Regions from separate parts of the Streptomyces sp. NPDC101178 genome, predicted to be linked through region 1. Evidence: riboswitches for the same ligand, from Rfam matches in the RefSeq annotation. Region 1 holds a riboswitch; each other region holds the start of a gene.
What was found. Region 1 has a riboswitch for cyclic di-AMP ahead of ACIRR8_RS26995 (M23 family metallopeptidase). Riboswitches for the same ligand answer to the same signal wherever they lie in the genome.
Positions count from the first base shown of each region.

Region 2: another riboswitch for cyclic di-AMP. It lies ahead of ACIRR8_RS14855 (LysM peptidoglycan-binding domain-containing M23 family metallopeptidase); the one in region 1 lies ahead of ACIRR8_RS26995 (M23 family metallopeptidase).
Region 3: another riboswitch for cyclic di-AMP. It lies ahead of ACIRR8_RS16090 (NlpC/P60 family protein); the one in region 1 lies ahead of ACIRR8_RS26995 (M23 family metallopeptidase).
Region 4: another riboswitch for cyclic di-AMP. It lies ahead of ACIRR8_RS08580 (M23 family metallopeptidase); the one in region 1 lies ahead of ACIRR8_RS26995 (M23 family metallopeptidase).

Region 1 covers NZ_JBIWOZ010000010.1:114,548-119,529, reverse strand. Annotated here, with positions in the region: gene ACIRR8_RS27010 (GNAT family N-acetyltransferase) at 1-1,137, opposite strand, end outside; gene ACIRR8_RS27005 (HPr family phosphocarrier protein) at 1,297-1,578, shown strand; gene ACIRR8_RS27000 (GntR family transcriptional regulator) at 1,736-2,443, opposite strand; gene ACIRR8_RS26995 (M23 family metallopeptidase) at 2,666-3,502, opposite strand; cyclic di-AMP (ydaO/yuaA leader) riboswitch at 3,517-3,685, opposite strand; gene ACIRR8_RS26990 (M16 family metallopeptidase) at 3,910-4,982, opposite strand, start outside.
Region 2 covers NZ_JBIWOZ010000004.1:563,147-568,128, reverse strand. Annotated here, with positions in the region: gene ACIRR8_RS14860 (tyrosine-protein phosphatase) at 1-633, opposite strand, end outside; cyclic di-AMP (ydaO/yuaA leader) riboswitch at 1,045-1,205, shown strand; gene ACIRR8_RS14855 (LysM peptidoglycan-binding domain-containing M23 family metallopeptidase) at 1,209-2,183, shown strand; gene ACIRR8_RS14850 (SGNH/GDSL hydrolase family protein) at 2,346-3,176, shown strand; gene ACIRR8_RS14845 (STM4011 family radical SAM protein) at 3,180-4,097, opposite strand; gene ACIRR8_RS14840 (STM4012 family radical SAM protein) at 4,105-4,982, opposite strand, start outside.
Region 3 covers NZ_JBIWOZ010000005.1:77,254-82,235, reverse strand. Annotated here, with positions in the region: gene ACIRR8_RS16100 (NlpC/P60 family protein) at 1-349, opposite strand, end outside; gene ACIRR8_RS16095 (hypothetical protein) at 614-967, shown strand; gene ACIRR8_RS16090 (NlpC/P60 family protein) at 1,050-2,273, opposite strand; cyclic di-AMP (ydaO/yuaA leader) riboswitch at 2,272-2,438, opposite strand; gene pcrA (DNA helicase PcrA) at 2,721-4,982, shown strand, end outside.
Region 4 covers NZ_JBIWOZ010000003.1:16,918-21,899, reverse strand. Annotated here, with positions in the region: gene ACIRR8_RS08585 (PP2C family protein-serine/threonine phosphatase) at 1-927, shown strand, start outside; cyclic di-AMP (ydaO/yuaA leader) riboswitch at 1,135-1,289, shown strand; gene ACIRR8_RS08580 (M23 family metallopeptidase) at 1,301-2,347, shown strand; gene ACIRR8_RS08575 (aldo/keto reductase) at 2,619-3,563, shown strand; gene ACIRR8_RS08570 (PrsW family intramembrane metalloprotease) at 3,584-4,982, opposite strand, start outside.

The DNA.
Region 1 (4,982 bases):
GGCGATGCCGATGGCGCCGGACTGGGTGAAGAGGCCGATCGAGCCGCGGGCGGGCGACTCGGGGGCGAGGGAGGCGTTCAGCCGGACGGACTCGGCGGTGTTGATGATGCCGAAGGCGTTGGGGCCGATGATCCGCATTCCGTACGAGCGGGCCTGGCGGACCAGTTCGCGCTGGAGCTCACGGCCGGCGGAGCCCTGTTCGGCGTAGCCGGCGGAGAGGACGACGAGTCCTTGGACGCCGTGCTCGCCGCAGTCGGCGACGGCCTCGGGGACGCGGTGGGCGGGGACGGCGATGACGGCGAGGTCGACCTGCTCGTCGATCTCGCCGAGCGAGCGGTGCGCGGGGACGCCGTCGAGCGTGGTGAGGCCCTCGTCGAAGGCGCGGTTCACGGCGTACGTACGGCCGGTGAAGCCGGCGGCGAGGAGGTTGCGGAGGACCGTGCGGCCCACTCCCCCGGGTGTGCGGCCGGTGCCGATGACCGCGACGGAGCCGGGCGCGAGGAGGCGCTGGACCGAGCGGGCCTCGGCGCGCTGTTCGCGGCCGCGCTGGACGGCGAGGGACTTCTCGGTGGGTTCGAGGTCGAGGGTGAGGTGGACGGAGCCGTCCTCGAAGCTGCGCTGCTGGGTGTAGCCGGCGTCCCGGAACACCTTGATCATCTTGTTGTTGGCGGGCAGCACCTCGGCGGCGAAGCGCCGGATACCGCGCTCGCGGGCGACGGCGGCGATGTGTTCGAGCAGCGCCGAAGCGACTCCGCGGCCCTGGTGGGCGTCCTGGACGAGGAAGGCGACCTCGGCCTCGTCGGCGGGCGCGGAGGCGGGGCGGCCCTGGTCGTTGATGCGGTCGTAGCGGACGGTTCCGATGAACTCGCCGCCGGTCGTGACGGCCAGCCCCACCCGGTCGACGTAGTCGTGATGGGTGAAGCGGTGCACGTCCCGGTCGGAAAGGCGCGGGTACGGGGCGAAGAACCGGTAGTACTTCGACTCGTCGGACACCTGCTCGTAGAAGCTGACCAGCCGTTCGGCGTCGTCCGTGGTGATCGGCCTGATGCGCGCGGTGCCACCGTCACGGAGCACCACGTCCGCTTCCCAGTGGTCGGGGTACGCGTGATGCGGACTCTGTTCCGGCGTGGGCTCCATGGGCAAAGCCTACGGCCGGTCTCCCGGTCGCGGAGGGATCGGTACCGGGGCAGTCTGAGGACGGCCGGGGCCTGCCGGTGGGAGGAGAGGCCGGGCACAGCAGTACGCACCGCATGAGAGACTGGTCTAGACAACCGTTGATATGTGAAGGGCAGAACCATGGCTGAGCGCCGCGTAAACGTCGGTTGGGCCGAGGGCCTGCACGCCCGCCCCGCTTCCATCTTCGTCCGTGCCGCCACGGCTTCCGGCGTCCCGGTGACGATCGCCAAGGCCGACGGCGACCCGGTCAACGCCGCCTCGATGCTCGCGGTGCTGGGTCTGGGTGCGCAGGGTGGCGAGGAGATCGTGCTCGCGTCCGACGCGGACGACGCCGAGGCCGCCCTGGACCGTCTGGCGAAGCTGGTCGCCGAGGGGCTCGAAGAGCTTCCCGAGACCGTCTGACCCATTCCGGGACCGTTCGACGGTAACGGACCTGAGCCGTGGTTTCTCCCTCCGGGAGAACCACGGCTCTTTCGTTGTCCCGAGGCGATGAAAAACGATTTCGGGCAGCGTGAATAGAGCCCTCGGAAATTGCTTCTCTTTGTATACGGCGCGCTTGTTAATGACGGGCACCCGCGATGTTTACGCCGTGTTGCGAAGAACTCACGCGTGGCGGTGGCGCCGCCCGACGGCCGGGCCTGTCCGGTCGGCGCAGCCGGTGCGCGCCGGCGGCCCGCTCCGCGTGCAGGGCGGTGAGCGCCCTGGCCCGTTCCGCGTCGCCGCGCGCCACCGCGTCCACGATGGCTCCGTGCTCGGCCCAGGAGTCGACCGGGCGGGCCGGCTGCTCGACGGCGTACATCCAGGCGATCTTGTACCGGAGCTGGGTGAGCAGGGCGATCAGGCCGGGGCTGCCGGAGGCCTGGGCCAGGGTCTCGTGGAACCAGCCGCCCAGTGACCGCAGATCCTCGCCCTCACCGCGGCGGGCCCGCTCCTGGCCCAGCCTGACCAGGCCGCGGAGCACCTTGAGGTGGGCCTCCGTGCGGCGCTGGGCCGCGCGGGCGGCGCCGAGCGGCTCCAGGAGCATCCGCACCTCCAGCAGGTCGGCGGCCTCCTGCTCGGTGGGCTCGGCGACACAGGCCCCGGCGTGCCTGCGGGTGGTGACGAAGCCTTCGGACTCCAGGGTGCGCAGCGCCTCGCGGACCGGGACGCGGGAGACCCCGTACCGGCGGGCCAGCAGCTCCTCGGTGAGGCGGCTGCCGCGCTCGTAGACACCGGAGACGATGTCGTCACGGATTGCCGTGCATACCGAATGCGCGGGAATGCGCATGTCCGAACCTCCGCCTTCATCCCCGCGAAACGCGGCCGGCCGACGCCTGTTCCGTGACTCTAAGGCAATCTTCCGCAATTTCCGATGGCAGGCCCGAATTGATGGATATCTTCTGGCCAAAGGTCGGGGGCGGAGGGGATCGGTCCGGGCATTCCCGGCGCACGGCCGAAGGCCCCGGCGGGAAGCCGGGGCCTTCGGGAGGAGCGGTGGTACGCGGTCGGGTCAGACGTTGACGCCGTGCGAGCGCAGGTAGCCGACCGGGTCCATGTCGGAGCCGTACTCCGCGGTGGTGCGGGCCTCGAAGTGGAGGTGCGGCCCGGTGGAGTTGCCGGTGGAGCCGGAGAGGCCGATCTGCTGGCCGGAGGTGACCGACTGGCCGACGGAGACGCCGATCGAGGAGAGGTGACCGTACTGGGTGTACGTGCCGTCGGTCATCCGGAGCACGATGTTGTTGCCGTACGCGCCGCCCCAGCCGGCCTCGACGACCGTGCCGGCGCCGACCGCGACGACGGAGCTGCCCGAGGCGGCGCGGAAGTCCACGCCGGAGTGGCTGCCGGAGGACCAGAGCGCACCGCCGGACTTGTAGCCGGTGGTGACGTAGGAGCCGGCGACCGGGAGGTGGAAGGCGTTGAGGCGGGCACGCTCGGCGGCGCGGGCCGCGCGGGCCTCCTCCTCTCGGATCTCCTCGGCGCGGGCCTCGGCCTTGCGCTGGGCCTCCGCCTTGGCCTTGGCCTTCTCGGCCTTCGCCTTGGCCTTCGCCGCCTTGGCCTTGGCTTCGGCGGCCGCCTTGGCCTTCGCCTTCGCGACGGCTTCGGCCTGCCGGTGCTGCGCCTGCGCCTGGGCCTCGATCTGCTCGGCGATCGTGGCGTCGAGGGCGATGGCCTGGGTGAGTCCGGTCTCGGCGGCCTTCGGGGTCTCGGAGTCGGCTGCGGCGGCCGGGGAGGCCAGGGCGCCGAGGACACCGGTCGTGGTCAGGGCCGCGACGCCGGCGACATGAGCGCCGCGGCGCTTCAGGCGGCTCGGGGCACGGTGCTTCCCGGTGGCACGGGTGAACGCCATGGAGGTGCTTGATCCTTTCCTTCCTTCTCGCCTACCGGGTTAGCTGACGGGTTCGGAGCAGGAAGGTCTCCTACGGAGCTCCGCGCCGGTTCGCGGCACGGGGTTCCGATTCACCCCAGGGACTGCGTGTGGGTCCCCGGCTCCCCAGGCTCGCGCCTGACGGGGACTCGGCGATGGCTGCCCGGCGCCGCGGATGCGGCATACGGGTGACGGACAGCCGGGCCGACGCTAGACAAGGCGGCCGTCCGTCACCAAACGGACAGGGGGATTTGTCGCGCATCCCACAGGGCGTAGAGGGATTTACTTCAGCAAGACATGAAGAAAGGAACCAAGCGGACAAAAGGGAGAACCCCGGCGAATTACTCCTCGCTGGGGTTCTCTCCGTCCTGGTGTGTGCCGACGGTGTGTCAGCCGCTGACGACGGTCACCTCTCCGATGCCGAGCGCCTTCACCGGCTCCGCGATCTGTGCCGCGTCGCCGACGAGGACCGTGACCAGCCGGTCCACCGGGAAGGCGTTGACCACGGCAGCGGTCGCCTCCACGGTGCCCGTCTCGGCGAGGCGGGCGTACAGCTGGGCCTGGTAGTCGTCGGGCAGGTGCTGCTCGACCTGGTCGGCCAGCGTGCTCGCGACCGAGGCGGCCGTCTCGAACTTCAGCGGGGCGACGCCCACCAGGTTCTGCACGGCCGTCTCGCGCTCGGCGTCGGTCAGCCCTTCGGCGGCCAGCGTCCGCAGGACTTTCCAGAGGTCCTCCAGCGCCGGGCCGGTGGACTCGGTGTCAACCGAACCGCTGATGGCGAGCATCGCCGCGCCGCCCGAGTCGGGCCCGGTCGAGCGCAGGACCTGGGTGAAGGCGCGTACCCCGTAGGTGTAGCCCTTCTCCTCGCGCAGCACCCGGTCCAGCCGGGAGGTGAGCGTGCCGCCCAGGCAGTACGTGCCGAGCACCTGGGCCGGCCAGACGCGCTCGTGGCGGTCGGCGCCGATGCGGCCGATCAGCAGCTGGGTCTGGACGGCGCCGGGACGGTCCACGATGACCACGCGGCCGGCGTCGTCGGCGGTGATCGGCGCGACCGGGCGGGCCTGGGCCGTGTTGCCGGACCAGTCGCCGAGGGTGTCGGCGAGCAGCGCGTCCAGGTCGATGCCGGTGAGGTCGCCGACGATGACGGCCGTCGCGGTGGCCGGGCGGATGTGGGCGTCGAAGAAGGCGCGCACGGCGGCGGCGTCGATCCGCCGCACGGTCTCCTCGGTGCCCAGGCGCGGGCGGGACATCCGGGCGGTGGCCGGGAACAGCTCCTTGGAGAGCTGCTTGGCCGCGCGCCGGGACGGGTTGGCCTTCTCGTGCGGGATCTCGTCGAGGCGGTTGCCGACGAGCCGCTCGATCTCGCTCTCGGCGAAGGCCGGGGCGCGCAGGGCCTCGGCGACCAGGCCGAGCGCCTTGGCCAGCCGGGAGGCCGGGACCTCCAGGGAGACCCGGACTCCCG
Region 2 (4,982 bases), on a different contig from region 1:
CATCCCGGTCTCGGACATGTCCGTTCGCTTCACCTTGTACCGGCGGTGCGGGTCGTTGGACTTGAGGTAGTCCGCCTCGATCGCCTCGCGCTCGACGCCCACCGCGAGCAGCGAGACCGCGATCGACAGGCCCGCCCGGTCCTTGCCGGCCGCGCAGTGCATCAGGGCCGGCACGCTGTCCTCCGCCAGCGCGTGCAGGACGCGGCTGTGCTCGGCGGTGCGGTCGACGATGGTCGAGCGGTACATGGTGATCATGCGCTCGCTGCCCTTGCCGTCGGCCAGGATCGACCGCAGCTGCTCGATGTTCCCGTCCCGCACCAGCCGCCAGAACTCGGCGCCGTCGGCCGGGTCGGAGAGCGGAATGCTGACATTGCGGACACCGGCCAGCTCGATGTCGTACCCGTCGAGCTGATGGTCGGCGGAGTTGCGGAAGTCGAAGACGGTGTGCAGCCCGAGCCCGCCGAGGAAGAGCGCGTCCTCGGCGGTGGCGTGCGCCAGGTGGCCGCTGCGGTAGAGCCGGCCGAAGGCGGTGTGCCGCCCGTCCGTGGTGGGAAGCCCGCCCACGTCACGGAAGTTGCGGACTCCGGTCAGTGCGGTCTCGGTCGGCGGGACCTGCGGCACCTGCTGCGTCACGGTGGCTCCTGGAATCTCTGGCGTCGGCGCGGCTCTCCGGCGAGGGCGCTCCTGTGACGATACGACATCGGTTCACCAGGCAACCATCGGCTGGCTGACGGTGCGTCAGGGGTCCCGCCGGGGGCATGTCCGTATTGGTGCATTTCGCAGAACATGCCCCGCTAATGGGGGAGATGGGAATCCGCGGGTGAGCGGGATCATATCCGTGACGGACGGTGGCGGTGGCTCCGAGGCGTTTTCCCGGTATCCGCAAGGAAAGCCAAGATCCGTAATCCACGGAGTGTGACGGGAAATCCGGATCGAAATTGAATCGATGATTCCGGGGCGGAACCGACGGCTTGTTCCTGTCGTCCCGACTCGTTTACGGTCACCGTCAATCCGGACGGACCGCCTAATCCTGCCGCCGCCCGGAATTCGCACCCACCCACTCACGTGTGGCAGGAGCGGGGGAACCAGGTAAGCCGCCGGCCCGGAGCGATCCGGACCGGCTCGGGGTGAAGTCGCCATCCGGCGGCCGGGCATCTCCAGCCCGAACCCGACAGCTCACCTCGCAGGCGCCGGAGAGGAACTTCCCCATGCCCGCAAAGGGTAAGCACCGCCGTCCCAAGTCCGGCCCGATCCACCGCGGCGTCCTCGCCGCGGGCACCGGCGGCGCCGTACTCGCCCTCCCGCTGTTCGGCGCCACCGGCGCCCACGCCGCGGAGAAGGCGGCCCCCGCCGTCAAGCCCGCCGCCGCCTCGGTCGCCGCCCAGGCCGCTCCGCAGGCCGCGCCCGCCACGGCGAAGACCACCGCGAAGACGTACGCCGTCGTCTCCGGCGACTACCTCGCCAAGATCGCCTCCGAGCACCAGGTCAAGGGCGGCTGGCAGAAGCTGTACCAGGACAACCGCTCGACCGTCGGTGAGAACCCGAGCCTGATCTTCCCGGGCATGAAGCTGACCCTCGGCGCCAAGGCCACCGGCTCCGCCGCGCCTTCGGAGGCCAAGAAGTCCGCTCCGGCCCCCAAGGCCGCCGCGCCGAAGAAGGCCGCCCCGAAGAAGGCCGCGCCGGCCCCGAAGGCGGACACCATCTCGGCCGACGAGTCCGACGCCGCCGCCGAGTCCGGTGCCGCCACGCAGACCGGCTCCTCCGAGGCCACCGGCTCCGGCTGGACCGCGCCGCTCGACAACGCCAACGTCACCACCCAGTACCGCGCTTCCGGCGCCAGCTGGTCCAGCGGCTACCACACCGGCTCGGACTTCCAGGCCTCCTCCGGCACCCCCGTCAAGGCCATCGGCCCGGGCACCGTGGTCTCGGCCGGCTGGAGCGGTTCGTACGGCAACGAGGTCGTCATCCAGCACGAGGACGGCATGTACTCCCAGTACGCCCACCAGTCCTCGCTGAGCGTCTCCGCCGGCCAGACCGTCACCGGCGGCCAGCAGATCGGCCTCTCCGGCTCCACCGGAAACTCCACCGGCCCGCACCTCCACTTCGAGGTCCGCACCGGCCCCGGCTACGGCTCCGACGTCGACCCGGTCGCCTACCTGCGGCAGCACGGCGTCTCCCTCTGACCCGAGGGCGAGAAGAAGTGAACGAGGGGCGGTGCGCGGCGGCGCACCGCCCCTCCACTTATTCCGGCTTTACCCAAATCTGACCAGGTGGTCTATGTCACCACCCGTCAACCCCTTATTACGGTCGCGTAGGTCACATTGAACGGTGCAGGATATGGGCTTGTGGCAGACGATTCGAGAACCCAGCAGCAGAACATCATCGGGTCGTACGCGGCGATCGGGGATAGTTTCACCGAGGGCGTCGGCGACCCTGGACCCGACGGCACCTTCGTCGGCTGGGCGGACCGGTTCGCGGTGCTCCTCGCCGACCGGCTCCCGGCCCCCGACGCGGCGACGAACCCGGACGACGAGACCCGGCACGGCAATTTCCGTTACGCCAATCTCGCCGTGCGCGGACGCCTCCTCGACCAGATCGTCGCGGAGCAGATCCCCCGCGCCAAGGAACTCGCCCCCGACCTGGTCAGCTTCTGCGCGGGCGGCAACGACATCATCCGGCCCGGCGCCGACCCCGACGACCTGGCCGAGCGGTTCGAGCGGGCCGTCGCCGACCTGACCGGGGCCGTCGGCACCGTCATGGTCACCACCGGGTTCGACACCCGTGGCGTTCCGGTGCTGCGCCACATGCGCGGCAAGATCGCCACGTACAACGTGCATCTGAGGGCCATCGCCGACCGCTACCGGTGCCCCGTGCTCGACCTGTGGTCGCTGCGCTCGGTCCAGGACCGGCGTGCGTGGGACGCCGACCGGCTCCACCTGTCGCCAGAGGGCCACACCCGGGTCGCGCTCCGCGCCGCCCAGGTCCTCGGCCACGACGTGCCGGCCGACCCGGACCAGCCGTGGCCGCCGCAGGCCCAGCGCACGCCCTTCGACGCGCGGCGCGACAACGTCCAGTGGGCGCGGGAGTACCTGGTGCCGTGGATCGGCCGGCGGCTGCGCGGCGAGTCGTCCGGCGACCACGTCGCGGCGAAGCGGCCGGACCTGCTGCCGCTGTAGGGGTCAGGGGCCGAGCAGCGGGAGCGTACGCCGGGACGGGCCCGGCACCACCGGCCCGCCCGGCGCCGGGCCCGCGCCGAACCCGGCGGGTATCCGCTCCAGCACACCGCCCGCGAACACGTCGTACAGCGGCAGCGTCTCCAGGTGCACATAACCGATGTGGCAGTCGCACACGGCGAGCGGACAGGCCCGCGGGCCCAGCGCCGCGCGGTAGCTGCCGTCGTAGAGGTTGCCCAGCTCCGCCTTGACGAAGTGGCAGCGCCGCACCGTGCCCTCGCCGTCCACCGAGATCACCGACTCGCCGGTCCGGCAGGGCAGCCCGGCCGAGCGGTGCGGATGGCGGCTGTACGGGAAGAGCGGGTCCAGCTCCGTCCACCGCTCCGCCTCCTCGTCGGTGTACGTCTGCCCCTCGGCCGCGTTCACCCAGAGGTACACCTCGGCGGGCAGCGCCGCCCGCAGCCGTCGCGCCTCGTCCAGGTGGGCCTCGAACCCGACCACGCCGACGCTGTGGCGGATGCCTCGCTCGGTCAGCTCCCGGCACTTCCCGAGGAACCGCTCGTACGGTGTCTGGCCCGGGTGGTACGTGCACCAGAGCGCGATCCGCTCCGGGTCCGCGTCCGCCAGCCACGCCGTGCGGCCGCTGAGGTTCGTCTGGATGGCGACCCGGCCGATGTGCGGGAGGTGCGACAGCTCGGTCAGCGCCCGCCGGTACCAGGAGCGCACCAGGCCCTCGCCCCACGGCGTGAACAGTACGGAGAGCCGGTCACCGGTCTGCGCGGAGGCCCACGCGGTGAACCGCTCCAGCGCCTCCCGGTCGGACGTCAACCGGTCCTTGCTGTCCCGCCGCTTGGCGAACGGGCAGTACGGACAGTCGTAGTCGCACGAGGCCAGCGGGCCCCGGTAGAGGATCGTCAGGTCCACGGCCCGCTCACTTCCGCTCGTACGCGGCCATCGCCGCCCGCACCCCGGGCGAGAACAGCGCGGGCCCCAGCGCGTCCGAGTGCGCCAGGCCCCGCGGCGAGAGCCGCAGCAGACCCTCCGGCGCATGAGGGTCGAGCCAGCCCCGGGCCGCGAACCGCTCCAGCTCCGCGCGGAAGTCTTCGCGCGGGTCGGTGCCGAAGCGGGTGCGGTAGTCGGACACGGGCAGCCCCGCCGCCTGGAGCAGCGACTGGAGCAGGTGGCGCCTGCGGGCCTCGGCCTCGTCGACGTACCTGCCGACCTCGGCACGCGAGAAGTCCCCGGTGGCGGTGAAGGAGTCGATGATGGACCGGATCTCCCGCATGTCGACCGCGTAGTCGAAGGAGTAGTGCAGGGCCGCCGTGTAGGAACGGGCTCCGCAGCCGAGCCCGATCATGCCGTCGCTCTGGCATGCATAGTCCTCGGGACCCTCCTGGGGTGCGTCGGCGCGGCGGAACATCCGCATCGACACCTGCTCGTAGCCGTGCGCCAGCAGATGGTCCCGGCCCACCGCGTACAGCCGCAGCCGCTGTTCGTCCCAGGCGGCCTGCTCCAGGGCCTCCGCCTCGGGTCCGGCGGCCGCGCCGAGCCGGTGCAGGCCGGTCAGCGGGCGGACATACAGCGGGTAGAGGTACAGCTCCTCCGGCCGCCAGGCCAGCGCGGCGTCCAGCGAGGTGAGCCAGCTGCGCTCGGTCTGGCCGTCGATGCCGTAGATCAGGTCGATGTTCAGTACCGGTATCCGTACGTCCCTCACGCGGCCGAGCGCCGCCTCCACCTCCGCCCGGCGCTGCGGGCGGACGGCGGCCCGCGCCTCCTCGTCCACGAAGCTCTGCACGCCGATGCTGACCC
Region 3 (4,982 bases), on a different contig from region 1:
ACTGGGCGGTGGCCATCGAACCGAGCGTGTGGCGGGCCGTGTTGAGGCGGTCGGTGCGGCGGGCGGCCTCGTCGGCCAGGGTGTCGACGGCCTTCCTGGCGGCCGCCTCCTTCTCCTTCGCCCCGTTGTACTTCTCGGTGGCGACCTCGGCGTCGTGGTAGAGCCGGTCGACCTTGGCCCGGACCTGGGCGGCGGTGGGCGCGGGCTCGGTGGGTGCGGCCCCGGCCCCGGTGGCCGAGGTGGCGGTGGCGGCCCCGGCGAGCGCCAGGGTGGCGGCGGTGCGGGCAGCAGGGCCGGAGAACGGGCGCTGCTTGGGTTTCCGGTGAGCGGATTTCCGGTGCGCGGCCACGGGAGCGGCGTCCTTCCTGTCGGCTGCCCGCCGGGGGATACCGGCAGGTCCGGCAAGGACGCTATGCCGGGCGCACGGAAAAGGGTCGCCATGACAGCTATTGCCCGCATGTGACGCTTCGGCGTCGACGGATGACCGTAGACGCAGATACGGAATTGATCATTCCGGCAGGTTCGGACGGAGAGCACACAGTTCCGGTGAAGGCGTCAAGGAAGGCTTGCCTCACTGCCGGGTAAAGGTTTGGCCATGGCTAGGCTCCGGACCATGAACGCACTGATCGGCGTCTTCGTCGCGCTGCACATCATCGGCATCGCCTCCCTGCTGGGCGGCTTCCTGACGCAGATGAAGGCGATGGGCGCGGGCACCGCGCGCTTCGTCCCCGCCATGCTGCACGGCGCGCTGACCATGCTGGTCACCGGCGTCGCGCTGGTCGGGCTCAACCAGGCCGACGACCAGGCGGTGAACAACATCAAGATCGGCGTGAAGCTGGCGCTCCTCGTCGTCATCCTCGCGCTCGTCTACGTCAAGCGGGACGACGAGAAGGTCGGGAAGGGCGCGTTCGCGGCGGTCGGCGGACTGACAGTCGCCAACATCTTCATCGCCGTGCTCTGGACCTGAGGGATCTGAGGGACCTGAGGGACCTGTGAGGCGCCCCGGGGTGCCCCGGGGCGGCCGCTTGGAAGCGACCGCCCCCTCGGCGCTACGCCGGACGCACGCTGCCGTAGATCGGCATGGAGTAGATCGACTCCTCGCGGACGTTCGCTCCCGGCTTCGGCGAGTGGATCATCATCCCGTCGCCCTTGTAGATGCCGACATGGCTGATGTCGTCGTAGAAGAAGACCAGGTCCCCGGGTTGGAGGTCGGACGTGGCGACCCGCGTGCCCACCTTCACCTGGTCCCAGGTGGTCCGGGGCAGCGTGACGCCGGCCTCCCGCCAGGCCGCCTGGGTCAGCCCCGAGCAGTCGTACGAGGACGGGCCCGACGCCCCCCACACGTACGGCTTCCCGATCTGGGCGCGCGCGAAGGCCAGCACCTTCTCGGCCTTGGCGGAGTAACCGCTGCCGGCCCCGGTGCCCGTGCCCGTACCGGACCCCGGACTCGTCCCCGTACCGCTGCCGGAACCGGAACCTGAGTCGCTGTCTCCGCCGGACTCCTTCGCGGCCTCCTCGCGCGCCTTCCTCTCCGCCGCCTCGCGCTCCTCGCGCTCCTTGGCCTCGGCGGCCTGGCGGGCGGCGAGGCGCTCGGCCTTCTCCTTGGCCTCGGCCTCCTTCTTGCGCTCCAGCTCCGCCAGCCGCGCCTTCTCCTCCGCGGTCAGCCGCGCGAGCAGGGACCGGGCCTCGGTGAGCTTCGTCTGCACCTTCTGCTTGCTGGAGCGGAGCGTGGTCTGCGCCTCGGTGAGCGACTCCAGGCTCTGCACGGCCTCCGCCCGCTTCTTCGATGCCGCGGCCTGCTGCGTACGGAAGTCGTCGACGGCCTTCTGCTGCCGCTCGGTCGACCGGCTCATCAGCCGGCTCTGGTCGAAGTACGCCTGCGGGTCGTCCGCCAGGAAGAAGGTGGCGGTCGGCGCGATGCCGCCGGTGCGGTACTGCTCGGCCGCGAAGGCGCCCAGCTCCCGGCGGGCCTCGTTGATCTTCTCGGTCCGCTTCGCCACGTCGGAGAGCAGCGTGTCGACCTTGGTGCGCTGGGCGGTGGAGGCGGCCTTCGCCCGGTTGTACTGCTGGGTCGCGCTGCCCGCCTGCCGGTAGAGCTCGTCGACCTTCTTCTGCACGTCCTCGATGGCCGGCTTCGGCTCGGCGGGGGCCGCGGTCGCGCTCTGCGTGGAGAGCAGCGTCACCGAGGCCAGCGCGGCCGTCGTGAACCCGACGGCAGGGGTGGTCGTGCGCACCTTCGTGCGCGGCTTGCGATGCGATGCCAAGACCGGCATCTCCTTCCGTGGACCGCCTACCGGGTTAGCTGTCGGGTTCGGACGGAACGGAAGGCTGTCCTACGGTCCGTTGTGCGAGGGTACGGACCGATTCACCCCGGTTGTGCGTGTGGGTCCCCGGTTCCGAACTGCTGGGAGGCAGCACGGATTCGGCAGAGGTGGCCGTGAGACGCGGTTCGTCTCAGGGAGATTACGGATCACCTGACCGAGCACGCTAGCCAACCGGTGGTACCGCTGGGAAGGAGGATGAGCGATATGCCCGATACATTTTCGTGACCTTTCCGGATCCGGGTCCCCCGCACCCCCTCCGACCGGGCCTTCCTTCACGGAACGTGGACGTCCGCTCTCCGTGCGTACGGCCGGGAACGGTCCCTTCCGGGTCCCATCCGGGCCGCTTCCGGCCTTCGGCGGAAGGTTGTCGGTGCGGCCGCCTAGACTCGGGAGGCGATGAGCAGCCTCTTTGACGACAACTTCCTGACCGGCCTCCAGTCCTCGGAGGACGGCCCGCCGCCGCCCCCCGAGGACCACGCACCCGAAGCGGTGCCGGAGGGGCTCTTCGAGGGCGTCTACGACGCGCCTCCGCCGCCGCGCGAGGGGTATTACCGCGACGGTCACCCGCGCCCGGTGATCGACTCCGCCGCGCTGCTCGACGGGCTGAACACCGAGCAGCGCGCAGCCGTCGTGCACGCCGGGTCCCCGCTGCTCATCGTCGCCGGCGCCGGCTCCGGCAAGACCCGCGTGCTCACCCACCGCATCGCCCACCTGCTGGCCGAGCGCGGCGTGCACCCGGGGCAGATCCTCGCGATCACCTTCACCAACAAGGCCGCCGGCGAGATGAAGGAGCGCGTCGAGCAGCTGGTGGGCCCGCGCGCCAACGCCATGTGGGTCATGACCTTCCACAGCGCGTGCGTCCGCATCCTGCGCCGCGAGTCGAAGAAGCTCGGCTTCACCTCGTCGTTCTCGATCTACGACGCCGCCGACTCCAAGCGCCTGATGGCCCTGGTCTGCCGCGATCTCGACCTGGACCCCAAGCGCTACCCGCCGAAGTCCTTCACCGCCAAGGTCTCCAACCTCAAGAACGAGCTCATCGACGAGGAGACCTTCGCCGGGCAGGCCGCGGACGGTTTCGAGAAGACGCTGGCCCAGGCGTACGCGCTCTACCAGGCCCGCCTGCGCGAGGCCAACGCGCTGGACTTCGACGACATCATCATGACGACGGTCCACCTCCTCCAGGCCTTCCCGGACGTCGCCGAGCACTACCGCCGCCGCTTCCGGCACGTCCTGGTCGACGAGTACCAGGACACCAACCACGCCCAGTACACGCTGGTACGGGAGCTGGTCGGCCCGTCCGGAGAGGCCGCCGACGCCCCGGCCGAGCTGTGTGTCGTCGGTGACGCGGACCAGTCGATCTACGCCTTCCGCGGCGCCACCATCCGTAACATCCTCCAGTTCGAGGAGGACTACCCGGACGCGAAGACGATCCTCCTGGAGCAGAACTACCGCTCCACGCAGACGATCCTCTCCGCCGCCAACGCGGTCATCGAGCGCAACGAGAGCCGCCGCCCGAAGAACCTGTGGACCAACGCCGGCTCCGGCGCCCGCATCACCGGCTATGTCGCGGACACCGAGCACGACGAGGCGCAGTTCGTCGCCGAGGAGATCGACCGGCTCACCGACAAGGGCGACGCCAAGGCGGGCGACGTCGCCGTCTTCTACCGCACCAACGCCCAGTCCCGCGTCTTCGAAGAGATCTTCATCCGCGTCGGCCTGCCCTACAAGGTCGTCGGCGGCGTGCGCTTCTACGAGCGCAAGGAGGTCCGGGACGTCCTGGCCTACCTCCGCGTCCTCGCCAACCCCGAGGACGCCGTCCCGCTGCGCCGCATCCTCAACGTGCCCAAGCGCGGCATCGGCGACCGCGCCGAGGCCATGATCGACGCGCTGTCGATGCGCGAGAAGATCTCCTTCCCGCAGGCGCTGCGCCGCGTCGACGAGGCGTACGGCATGGCGGCCCGCTCCTCCAACGCCGTCAAGCGGTTCAACACGCTGATGGAGGAGCTCCGCACGATCGTCGAGTCCGGCGCCGGGCCCGCCGTCGTGCTGGGAGCGGTGCTGGAGCGCACGGGCTATCTCGCCGAGCTCCAGGCCTCCACCGACCCGCAGGACGAGACCCGTATCGAGAACCTCCAGGAACTCGCCGCCGTGGCCCTGGAGTTCGAGCAGGAGCGCGGAGAGGACGAGGGCAGCGGCACGCTCGCGGAGTTCCTGGAGAAGGTCGCGCTGGTCGCCGACTCCGACCAGATCCCCGACGAGGACGAGGACGGCTCCGGCGTCATCACGCTCATGACGCTGCACACGGCGAAGGGCCTGGAGTTCCCGGTCGTCTTCCTGACCGGCCTGGAGGACGGCGTCTTCCCGCACATGCGGGCCCTCGGCCAGACCAAGGAGCTGGAGGAGGAGCGCCGTCTGGCGTACGTCGGCATCACCCGCGCCCGCGAGCGGCTCTACCTCACCCGGGCGGCCATGCGCAGCGCCTGGGGCCAGCCCTCGTACAACCCGCCCTCGCGGTTCCTGGAGGAGATCCCGGAAGCGCACCTGGAGTGGAAGCGCAAGGGCCCGATGGCCGCCCCGGCCGGACCCACCTCGGGCATCACGTCCTCGCTCTCCTCCTCGCGCGCCCGCTCCGGCCCGTCGGGCTTCGCGACCCGGCGC
Region 4 (4,982 bases), on a different contig from region 1:
GACGGCACCTCCACCCAGGTCGTCCCGGTCATCGAGATGATCACGGTCCTCACCGCCGCGGCCCTGGCCCTCGTCATCAACGGGGTCGTGCGCCGCAGCAACGAGCAGCTGGCCTCGGCGCGGGTCATCGCGGAGACCGCCATGCGGGCCGTGCTGCCGACGCCGGCGGAGCGGATCGGCGGGCTCCAGGTGGCGGCGCGGTACGAGGCGGCGCAGGCGGACGAGTTCGTCGGCGGGGACCTGTTCGCGGTGGCGGACACTCCGTACGGGGTACGCCTGGTCGTCGGCGACGTGCGCGGCAAGGGGCTGGACGCCGTGGAGGCGGTGGCGGTGATCATCGGCGCGTTCCGGGAGGCCGCCGAGCAGGAGCGGTCCCTGGAGGGCGTGGCGCAGCGGCTGGAGCGGGCGCTCGCGCGGGAGGGGACGCGGCGGTACGGGCTGGACGCCATGGAGGGGTTCATCACCGCCGTCCTGGCCGAGATCCCGCCCGGCTCGGCCTCGCTGCGCCTCGTCAACCGCGGCCATCCCGAGCCGATCCTGCTGCACGCGGACGGGGCCCTGGAAGTCCTGGCCCCGAGCGTGCCCGCGATGCCGCTGGGGATGGACCTCGGGGTGTGGCCGGACCGGTCCGACGAGTGGGAGCTGCCCGCCGGTTCGACGCTGCTCGCCTTCACGGACGGCCTCTCCGAGGCGCGCGACGCGAACGGCGCGTTCTACGACCCGGCGGCCCGGCTGCGCGGCCGTATCTTTCCCGGCCCCGAGGAGCTGCTCTCGGCGCTCACCGACGACGTACGGCTGCACACCGGCGGCCGGTCGACGGATGACATGGCGCTGCTCGCGGTCAGCCGGCCTGCGGAGGGGCAGCCGCCGCGGCGGACGACGGTGAAGATCGTCGGCCGGGGCGATGACACGGTGCGTAATCGATGAGCACCGCTCCGCATAACAGTTGACACACCATCAGAAAAAGAGGTGTGGGCGGGAGATCGCCAAGTCGTCCGATTCGGGCGGCTTGTGGGCGGTAAGTCCCCGTCGAAGCCGTTAATGATCAACAGGAACAGCTTGGAATCGGGCCCGTCTGTCTATTAACGTTCGATAACGCAGTGCGGTCGTCCCAGCCGTCGTCAGAGACGGCGCCGTGCGCGAGCGCCGAATTCCGCAAGGGAACCGGGGAACCACCTACATGGGGTGAATCGGACGCCTGTGTCTCCATCGTGAGGCAGAGGGGCCCGTAGGAGACCTTCCTGCTCCGAACCCGTCAGCTAACCCGGTAGGCGAGAAGGAAGGAAAGGAGTGCGCCCACGTGGCGTCCAATCACCCTGCCCCTGAGGCCCCGTCACCCTTCACTGCCGATGGCCTCGGTGGTCCGGAGCGGACGTGGGAGGAGTGGAATCCCACCGCGGAGTCCGTCCGTCCCGTGCGCGGTAAGCACCGCGTGGCCAAGCAGCGGGGTCTCGCCCGTAGCTCCACCGTCCTCGGGGTCGGCGTCATAGCGGCCGTCGGTGCGGGTGGCATGGCCACCGCTCAGAGCAAGCCACCGGTCTCCATCTCTCTTCCCGATTCCATCGCGGACAACCTCCCCGACGCCAAGTCCCTCCCCGGCGTCGGGGCCTTCATGTCCGACGACGCCGAGGACGCACCGGTCCTCGCCGCCGCTCCGCTCACCTCCGCCGGCATCACGACCGCCGAGGCCGAGCAGGGCACCACCGGCGCCGGTGAGGCCCTGCGCGCCCGGATCCTCCAGCAGGCCGAGCAGCAGCAGGCCAACGCCGACGCCGAGGCCAAGGCAGCCGAGGAGAAGGCCGCGGCCGAGAAGGCCGCCGCCGAGGCGAAGAAGCAGCAGGACGAGGCCGAGGCCAAGGTCAAGGCCAGGATCGCCGCCGAGAAGAAGGCGGCGGAGGAGGCCGCGGCGAAGAAGGCCGAGGAGGAGCGCCTCGCCAAGCTCCGCGCCAGCTACACGCTGCCGGCCTCCTCGTACACGATCACCTCGACCTACGGCCAGTCCGGCGCCATGTGGTCCTCCGGCCAGCACACCGGCCTGGACTTCGCCGGGGCGGCCGGTTCGCCGCTCAAGGCCGTGCACAGCGGCACCATCACGGAGGCCGGCTGGTCCGGTTCGTACGGCTACCGCACGGTCCTCCAGCTGGAGGACGGCACGGAGGTCTGGTACGCGCACCAGTCCTCGATCGACGTCTCGGTCGGCCAGCAGGTCAGCACCGGCGAGACCATCGGCCGCATGGGCGCTACCGGCAACGTGACCGGTGTCCACCTCCACCTGGAGGTCCACACCGCGGGCGGCTCGGCGATGAACCCGGTCGCATGGCTGAACAGCAAGGGCCTCTCCGTCTGAGGCACCCGCGCCCGTAGGACCCGAAACCCCGGCAGCCCTGACGCTCACCCCCCGACGTCAGGGCTGCCGGTCCGTCCGGCGGGTCCAGGGCGGGAACAGAGGGCTCCGGCGCGGAATATGCGGCTCCGGCGCGCGGAACGCGTCGCTCCGGCACGGAATACGGAACTCCGACGCGGAATGCGCCGCACCGGCACGGAATGCGCCGCACCGGCACGGAATGCGCGGCTCCGGGATGGAATACGCCGCTCCGCCGCCGCCGTTGAACCCGGACATGACTTCTCTCCGCACGCTCGGCAGCTCCGACCTCCAGGTCTTCCCCCTCGCCCTCGGCGGCAACGTCTTCGGCTGGACCGCCGACGAGGACCGGTCCTTCGCCGTCCTGGACGCGTACGCCGCGGCCGGCGGCAACTTCGTCGACACCGCCGACGCCTACTCCGCCTGGGCCGAGGGCAACCGGGGCGGTGAGTCGGAGACCGTCATCGGCGCCTGGCTCGCCTCCCGCGCCAACCGCTCCGACATCGTCGTGGCCACCAAGGTCGGCGCCCACCCCGATTTCCAGGGGCTCTCCGCCGCCACCATCAAGGGCGCGGCCGAGCAGTCGCTGCGCCGCCTCGGCACCGACCACATCGACCTCTACTACACGCACTTCGACGACGAGACCGTCCCGGTGGAGGAGATCATCACCGCCCTCGACCAGTTGGTGAGGGACGGCAAGGTGCGCCACATCGCCGCCTCCAACATCAGCCCGGAGCGCCTCCAGGAGTCGCTGGACTTCTCCGAGCGCGAGGGCCTGGCCCGGTATGCCGCACTCCAGCCGCACTACAACCTGGTCTCCCGCGCCACCTACGAGGGCCCGCTCCAGGAGACCGCCGCCCGCGCCGGCCTCGCCGCCGTCCCGTACTACGCGCTGGCCTCGGGCTTCCTCACCGGCAAGTACCGCCCCGGCGCCACCGTGGAGAGCGCCCGCTCCGCGAAGGCGGGCGAGCACCTGGAGTCGGAGCGCGGCCGCATGGTGCTGGCCGCCCTCGACCGTGTCGCCGCGGAGCGGGGTGCCGAGATCGCGACGGTGGCCCTCGCCTGGCTCGCCGCCCGTCCCACGGTCGCGGCCCCGATCGCCTCGGCCCGCACGGTCGAACAGCTCCCCGCGCTGCTGGCCGTCGCGGACCTGGAGCTGACGGAGGCGGAGCTGGCGGCCCTCACGGAGGCGTCGGCCTGAGCGGGCTCGCCCGAACCGCCTTACGAGGGAGGCGGGGTGGGGCCGGACGGGCTCTGCCGGCCGTACGGGTACGGCTGCGGGGGCGGGCCGCCGTACACGGTTCCATGCCCCTGCCCGTAGCCGTAACCCTGCCCGTACCCGTAGCCCTGCGCCTGCGCCTGCGTCTGGCCCTGCCCGTATTCCTGTCGCTGTCCGTACGGCGTCGGCTGTCGGTACGGGTGTGGGCGCGGGCCGGTGCCGGTCATCCGCGCCGCGTGGGTGAGGGCCGGGGCGGCGATGGCGCGGCGTTGCCAGAGGTGGTGCAGCAGCTCCCGCTCCCGGACGGCGAAGTCCGGTCCCACCGCGTCATGGCGGGCGCGGCGGCGCAGGCCGGCCAGGGTCGTCGCGAACGACTCGTACTCCGCCACCGCGCGCGCCGCCGCCCGGCCCCGCGACCGGTCCTGCCTCCCGTGCCAGTGGCGGGCCAGATCGCGCGCCACGCCCCGGGTCCGCATCGAGGAGAGTGCCAGCGGCTCGACCGGGGTCAGCCAGCCGGCCGTGGCGTACGCGGGCAGTTCGGCGGCGAGCGTCCGCAGCTCGCGCCGGCGCCACCAGATCGCCAGCCAGGTCGCCAGCCCGAAGACCGGGACCATCACCATCCCGTACACCGCCCAGAAGCCGTACGGGCCGAAGGCCGACGAGCCGTTCCACAGGGCGTGCAGGCCCATCGCCAGCAGCAGGCCGAGCACGGGCAGGGCGATCCGGCGGACCCGGTGGTGGCGGGCGCTGATGGCCGCGAAGCCGAAGCCGAGACCGGTGAGCACCGTGAACAGCGGATGCGCGAACGGCGACATCACGATCCGTACGAAGAACGTCCCGGCGGTCACCGAGGCGATCCCGGAGCTGCCGAGCTGCTGGTCCTCGTCGAACGCGTTGCCCAGGTAGAGGATGTTCTCGGTGAAGGCGAAGCCGGTCGCGGTGAAGCCCGCGACCACGATGCCGTCCACCACGCCCCGGAACTCCCGCCTCCGGAAGATGAAGATCAGCAGGATCGAGACGGCCTTGGCGCTCTCCTCCACGACCGGGGCGATCACCGTCGCGCCCAGTGTGTCGGCGCTCGTCGGGTCGGCCGTCGCGGTGGCTATCCACCGCATGGCGAACGAGTTGGCGATGATCGCGACGAGTGCGGCGGCGCACGCGCCCCAGGCGAAGCAGAAGATCAGATTCCGCCAGGGGCCCGGCTCGACCCGGTCCAGCCAGCGGAAGGCGGCCATCAGGAGCGGCACCGGCAGCAGCGCCAGGCCGAGCCCGACGAGGAACCCCTCCGGGCCCGTCTGCTCGCGGACCAGTGCGAGGATCACCAGCCCGCACAGCGCGAGCGCCACGATCACGGTCCCGAGGCGGAACACCTTGCTGCGCCAGACCAGGGAGACGCGGCGC